DNA from 3 places in the Methylobacterium sp. NPDC097929 genome. Region 1 is predicted to be linked to each of the others. Evidence: predicted binding sites of a transcription regulator. Region 1 holds the regulator's gene; each other region holds the start of a gene.
The links. Region 1 encodes PhoB, which activates phosphate uptake and scavenging genes when phosphate is short. Its sites were predicted from a motif close to TGTCATNNANCTGTCAT; they were not measured.
Positions count from the first base shown of each region.

Region 2: a site for PhoB is predicted at 828-844, ahead of ACPCJR_RS23895 (ExeM/NucH family extracellular endonuclease). Genes of this name have one in related genera too.
Region 3: a site for PhoB is predicted at 1,383-1,399, ahead of ACPCJR_RS11105 (UDP-2,3-diacylglucosamine diphosphatase). Genes of this name have one in related genera too.

Region 1 is NZ_JBMVEP010000002.1:218,342-220,608, forward strand. It holds gene ACPCJR_RS09065 (GcrA family cell cycle regulator) at 1-295, shown strand, start outside; gene phoB (phosphate regulon transcriptional regulator PhoB) at 654-1,358, opposite strand; gene phoU (phosphate signaling complex protein PhoU) at 1,450-2,163, opposite strand.
Region 2 is NZ_JBMVEP010000017.1:1,707-3,973, forward strand. It holds partial or broken gene ACPCJR_RS23890 (carbohydrate porin) at 1-136, opposite strand, end outside; gene ACPCJR_RS23895 (ExeM/NucH family extracellular endonuclease) at 1,018-2,267, shown strand, end outside.
Region 3 is NZ_JBMVEP010000003.1:203,602-205,868, forward strand. It holds gene ACPCJR_RS11095 (aminotransferase class V-fold PLP-dependent enzyme) at 1-812, opposite strand, end outside; gene ACPCJR_RS11100 (hypothetical protein) at 1,118-1,321, opposite strand; gene ACPCJR_RS11105 (UDP-2,3-diacylglucosamine diphosphatase) at 1,458-2,267, shown strand, end outside.

The DNA.
Region 1 (2,267 bases):
GCCGACCCTGCCGGAGCCGCCGGCCATCATCGCGCACCGGCCGGCCCCCAACTTCCCCCTGCCGCCGACCCCCGCCCCGGAGCCGGTGGCGCTCGCGGTGTCGCAGCGCGTCACCATCATGGACCTGCGCGATTCCATGTGCCGCTGGCCGATGGGCGATCCGACCTCGCCGGACTTCCGCTTCTGCGGCGGCCGGGCGATCACGGGCCTGCCCTACTGCACCCAGCACGCCCAGGTGGCCTACCAGCCGGCCGCCGAGCGCAAGCGCGATCGCCGGGTGGCCGGCTTCCGCTGATTTTTTTGAAAGATGTCGCACGGCGCCTCGGCTGCCGTGCGGGTCAGCCGGGCCGGCCTCCGCTTCCCTCCGCGGAGACGGTTGAGGCGGTGTGAGCGCTGATCCCGCGGCGTGAACGGCTATGGGCCGTGATGACGACGCGTTGGGCAGAGAGAAACTGCTCTGATCGCGGCGCGCCCGGCAAAGACTGATCTCGTCTCCGGTCCATCGCCTCGGCCTTCGCGCCTCTCCGTCATCGCGAGGCGGAGCCGAAGCGACCCAGAGCGCGACCTGTCCGGAAGGGACGGAGCCCTGGATTGCTTTCGCTGAGTCTCGCAAGGACGAGGGAAGACACCGGGGCGATCGACCAGACTTCGTCTCACTCCGCCCCGGCGAACATCTCGTCGAAGGAGTAGCCGGAGCCGCGCACGGTGCGGATCGGGTCGCTCTGGCGCGGGCGGTTGATCGCCTTGCGCAGGCGGCCGACATGCACGTCGACGGTGCGCTCGTCGATGTAGACGTCGTGTCCCCAGACGCCGTCGAGGAGCTGTTCCCGGGAAAAGACCCGGCCGGGGCTCTGCATCAGATATTCGAGCAGCTTGAACTCGGTCGGCCCGAGATGGATCTCGCGGCCCTGGCGACGGATGCGGTGGCTGACCCGGTCGAGCTCGATGTCGCCGGCCACGAGCAGGTCGGCGACATGGGCGGGCTTGGCCCGGCGCAGCAGGGCGCGGACCCGGGCGAGCAGCTCCGGCACGGAGAACGGCTTCACCACGTAATCGTCGGCCCCCGTCGAAAGGCCGCGCACCCGGTCCGTCTCCTCGCCGCGCGCGGTCAGCATGATGACGGGCAGCCGCTCGGTCTCGCGCCGCGCCCGGATGCGCCGGCACAGCTCGATCCCGGAGAGCCCCGGCACCATCCAGTCGAGCAAAACGAGGTCGGGCGTGGTCTCGTGCAGGCGAAGGTCCGCCTCGTCGCCGCGCACCGCCACGTCGACCACGAAGCCTTCCGCTTCGAGATTGTAGCGCAGCAGCGTCGTGAGCGATTCCTCGTCCTCGACGATCAGGATGCGCGCACTCGTCATCACCCGTCTTCCCATCCGTCACGCCCGGCCGGTCGCTCCGGACCGCGGGCGGCGTGTCTCGCGTCGCGCTTCCCGGAGGAAGCCGCAGGCCTCAGGCCGTCGGCGTCACCGTCGCGTAGTTCGAGGCGTCGTTCTTGGGCCGCTCGCCGGCCGGGTTCTCGCCGGTGACGAGGTATTCGATCGTCTCGGCGACGTTGGTGGTGTGGTCGCCGATCCGCTCGACGTTCTTGGCGCAGAACAGCAGGTGCGTACAGAAGGAGATGTTGCGCGGATCCTCCATCATGTAGGTCAGGAGTTCGCGGAACAACGAATTGTAGAGCGCATCGATCGCGCTGTCGCGCTCCCACACCTCGTGGGCGGCGGCGACATCACGGCTGGCATAGGCGTCGAGAACATCCTTGAGCTGCTCCTGCACGAGGTCGCTCATGTGCTGCACGCCGAGGACGATCTTCTGCGGCTGGGCCTGATCGCTGATCGCCACGACGCGCTTGGCGATGTTCTTGGCCAGGTCCCCGATCCGCTCCAGATCGCCGGAGACGCGAATGCCGGAGATCGTCTCGCGCAGGTCGATGGCGAGGGGCTGACGCCGGGCGATGAGCAGCACCGAGCGCTCCTCGATCTCCCGCTGGAGCACGTCGAGGCGCTTGTCGGCGACGATCACCGCCTGGGCCAGGGTCGTATCCCGGCGCACCAGCGCGTCGGTGGCATCCGTCATCATCTTCTCGGCCACCCCACCCATCTCGGCGATCGAGCGGCGCAGGTTCTCGAGGTCTTTGTCGTAGGAGGAGACGATATGCTCGGACATCTCTCGAATTCCCCGCTCGGACGGTCGCGGCCGTCACCTTAGTCGGATGCTGGGACGGCCGGTTCGCGTCGCCCGCGGTCGCCCCGCTGCGCCCGCATCCAAGA
Region 2 (2,267 bases), on a different contig from region 1:
CTTGCGCTTCGCCTGCCTCGTTCTGTGCCTCAACGAGGCTTGGCTGTAGCCAGAGGGCGAGCGCGACGAGGGTGACGAGGCTGGTGCTGCAGGAGAAACGCACCTCGATCTCCGATCCGAGTAGGAGGCTAAACATCAACACGGCCTCATTACCGTTCGGCGACGGTCGCGATTGCGGAGAATGATACCTGGTTGGACTGTATGTGGCGTACGAAGACCGCGATGGCTCGTGAGCAGGACCGCACCGACATCACCTTGGGCATCCGTACATCCAGGCTACTGGCTGCTGGCTCCAATGTTGGACCTCGTGCAGTTCGTCGGAAGTGTTGCCTTTGCGGGAGATGAGACCACCCTGCCGCACTATCCCCCTTAAATAGATAGGCCGCATCCCATCAAAGCGCGACACCCATTCGACTCAAGTCGATATCGAATATCTGATCGTTTTCCCGTATCTTTCATATCCATAATAAAGGCGATCAATGTCCGAGTACAGCAGTCATAGGCGGCTTTATATAGACGAGGCAGGTAGAAGTGGCGCGACCAAATCCTGCGTAGCGTCGACACCTTCCATAGGCGAGGCTCTCGTGCACAAGCTCGGAGAAGACAGCGGGCGTCCGAATCGTTTGTTCCGGACTTAGCATCCGGTTGCCCTCTTAACCCTGCCAGTCTGATGCACGCGACAGCGAGGCTGTTCGGCCCCTGCGAGACGTGGCATCGGAAACAATTTTTGCGAACAAGGATTAAATCGAGTCCAAGCATTCTTCGCGTGTCGCTTGCTGATATTTAGCCGCGACAACAGCGAAGTTTCAGAAATAGTTTAATAACCTATTCATCTGTTTGTCATGTAGCCGATCTATCCGCGGTGTGAGCCGTAGCTGTTCTGTTGAAGTTGAGTGGTGCCCCCTTTCGGTGCTTCGGATGCATCGCTGAGCAAGCCTCTCTACTCCTTCGAGCAGTCTTGCGGGCTCGCGAATAGGTTGCCGATCGACGGCGTCTCCCCCTCCGCAGAGTGACCGCATGACCACGACGCCGCACGTCCTCGCGAACGGTTCCCTGCTCCAGGACTGGACGGATACCGGTGCGATCACGACGAACGACGATTGGAGCCGGGTGCCCGCCATCGTCGGGTATCTGGGCCAGGACCTCACCAATGCTACGGGCGTCGATCCCCAGACTGTGACTGCGGACTCGGCTTTGCCGAACGATGCGGACGTCATCGCCAACCAGACCAATCCCAACACTCTGAGCACGGGCGGCGTCGCCGAGTTCGAGCTCGCCGACCCGACCATCGCTCTCCAGGGCTCAGGCACGGCGGATGCGCCAAGCCTCGTGATCTACCTCGATGCCACCGGGCGCCGGGATGTGACGGTCGCCTTCAACGCCCGCGACATCGACGGCTCGGCCGACGACGCTGTGCAGCCCCTCGCCGTGCAGTACCGGACCGATGGCGGCACCTGGAAAAACCTGCCGGCCGCCTTCGTGACCGACGCCACCACCTCGGGCAGCGCCACGCAGGTGACGCCCGTCAGTGTCACCCTTCCGGCGGATGCCGACGGCGCCCCAGGTCTCCAGGTCCGCATCCTTACGGCCAACGCAGCCGGCAACGATGAGTGGATCGGTATCGACGACATCGCGGTCTCGAGCCAGAGCGCGGCCCTCACCCAGCCGGCCCTGTCGATCGCCGATGCGCAAGTGATCGAGGGCCAGACGGGCACGACCGACCTGACCTTCACGGTGTCCCTTAGCGCCCCCGCCCCGGCCGGCGGCGTGACCTTCGACCTCGCCACCGCCGATGGCAGCGCCCAAGCCGGCTCCGACTACGTCGCCACGGCCCTGACAGGACAGACCATCGCGGCCGGTGCCACGTCCACCACGATCACCGTGCCGGTGATCGGAGACCGGCTTTTCGAGGCCGGCGAGACCTTCGCGCTGCGGGTGACCAACGTCGTCGGCGCCACCGTCGCCGATGGCGCGGCGGTCGGAACCATCGTCAACGACGATGCCGCCACCGTGATCAACGGCGTCGCGGTGTTCGATCCGGCGGCCTCGCTCCAGGGCTTCCAGGGGGCGACCGCGACGACTCCCCCGTCACCCACCGGCGCCCTTCAGCTCGTACGCCTGGGCAGCTACGCCACCACCAACGACCCGGCGACCAGCGCCACGGCCAATGCTGAAGTAGTGGCCTACGATCGGACCACCGGCAGCCTCTACATCCAGAACACCAACGAGAACCGGATCGAGATCGTCGCCATCGGCGCCGATGGGGC
Region 3 (2,267 bases), on a different contig from region 1:
AACAGGCAGGCGAGGGCCTCGCGCAGGCCGTAGAGGAGCGGCAGCGGCGGGGTGTAGGGGAAGTAGCCGGCCGGATTCTGCTTCTTGTGGTCTTCCCAGTCGAAGTAGACGCGGGCGAGCCGGTCGTTGCGGCCGGACTGCCCTTCGGCGGCCTTGAGCGCCTTCTGGCTGACGCAGATCACGCCGAGGCCGGCGGGCAGCATCAGGCCCTTCTGGGAGCCGGCGATGGCGCAGTCGACCTTCCACGCGTCGGCGTAGAACGGCAGCGAGCCGATCGAGGACACGCCGTCGACGAACAGCATGGCCGGGTGGCCGGCGGCGTCGATCGCCTTGCGCACGGCGCCGATGTTGGAGGTCACGCCGGTCGCGGTCTCGTTATGGACCACCATGACGGCCTTGATCTGATGATCCTTGTCGGCGCGCAGGGCCTCCTCGATCTTCTCGGGCTTGGCGCCGGTGCCCCACTCCTCCTCCTGGACGATCACGTCCAGGCCGAGGCGCTGGGCCATGTCGATCCAGAGGTGACTGAACTGGCCGTAGCGCGAGGTCAGCACCTTGTCGCCGCGGGCGAGCGTGTTGGTCAGCGCCGATTCCCAGATGCCCGTGCCGGAGGCCGGGAACAGGAAGATCGTGCCCTCGGTCGAGCCGAACACCTTCTTAGTGTCCTCGAACAGGGGCTTGGTCAGCGACGGGAAGTCGACCGAGCGGTGATCCTCGGACTGCACCATCATGGCGCGCATCACCCGATCCGGGATGTTGGTCGGGCCGGGAACGAACAGGTGGTTGCGTCCCGGACGTCTCGTTGCCGCCATGACAATTTCCTCCACTTAAAAGCCTTGGGCGTCCGGGCCTTCGTGGCCGCGTTCCCGCCCGATCCTGAAGGCGGGCTTGGCGCCCGCCGCGAAACGTCCTCAAGCCCCGGCGCCGGACGCGAAAAGGCCTCCCGCCGTCCGGGACCGTACCACTGCGATGTCGGATCGTTGACCATGCCGGAGCGGCGAAGCGGCCGTCGCGCCGCTCGCGTCGCGGCGCGTGCAGACACGCCGGTCGCCTCCAGAGGATCGAACCCTCGATGCGTCAGCTTCGCGCCGCATTCAAGCGCGCTCCCGCTGATTGTTCAGCGCTCCCATTCGTCGCGGCCCTTTTCGCGCCGCCGTCGGGCGCTGCCGAGCAGCAGACGACACGCGCGGCACAAGACCTTGGCCGCCGTTATGCCTGCCCCGCCAGGGAATGGAAAACGGAAAAAACTGAACTGAAAAACAAAAAGATTTTCATATGCATGGCTCGCGGGCAGGCCCTGCGGCGGCAGGTTTTCGGGCACGCCCCACCGGAACGCGCGTGCCGGCACGGCGCCGGGAGGCCGGCAGGATGGTTCCTGCCCCCGTCATCAAACTGAGATCGGAATGCGATTTGGCTCTCCCCCGTCGCGATGCGGTTGCAGGGAGCCGGAGGCGCAAGTGACACAAGATCCGGAGTCGACCATCCGCGTTCGGACGCTCTTCCTGTCCGATCTCCATCTCGGCACCAAGGGCTGTCAGGCCGCCCTGCTGCTCGACTTCCTGCGCGACGTCGATGCCGACACGATCTACCTCGTCGGCGACATCGTCGACGGCTGGCAGCTCCGCTCCGGCTGGTACTGGCCGCAGGCCCACAACGACGTGGTGCAGAAGCTGCTGCGCAAGGTGCGCAAAGGCGCCCACGTCGTCTACGTGCCCGGCAACCACGACGAGTTCCTGCGCGACTACATCGGCATGACCTTCGGCGGCGTCGAGGTCGCCGACAGCCGCATCCACGTCGCGGCCGACGGCAAGCGCTACCTCGTCATCCACGGCGATCAGTTCGACATGGTGGTGCGCCATTCCAAGTGGCTCGCGCATCTGGGCGACTGGGCCTACACCACGGCACTCTCCGTCAACACCGTCGTCAACCGCGTGCGCCGCCGCCTCGGGCTGGCCTATTGGTCGCTCTCGGCCTGGGCGAAGCTCAAGGTGAAGAACGCGGTCAACTTCATCGGCCAGTTCGAGACCTTCCTCGCCACGGAAGCCCGGCGCCAGGGAGCGGACGGGGTGATCTGCGGCCACATCCACCACGCGGCCCACCGCGACATCGACGGCCTGACCTACCTCAACACCGGCGACTGGGTGGAATCCTGCACCGGCATCGTCGAGCATTACGACGGCCGCATGGAGGTGCTGCACTACCCCGCCATGCTGCGCGAGCGCCGCGCCGCGGAGAGCTTCGAGCCCGACATCCGCCGCGCCGTCGCC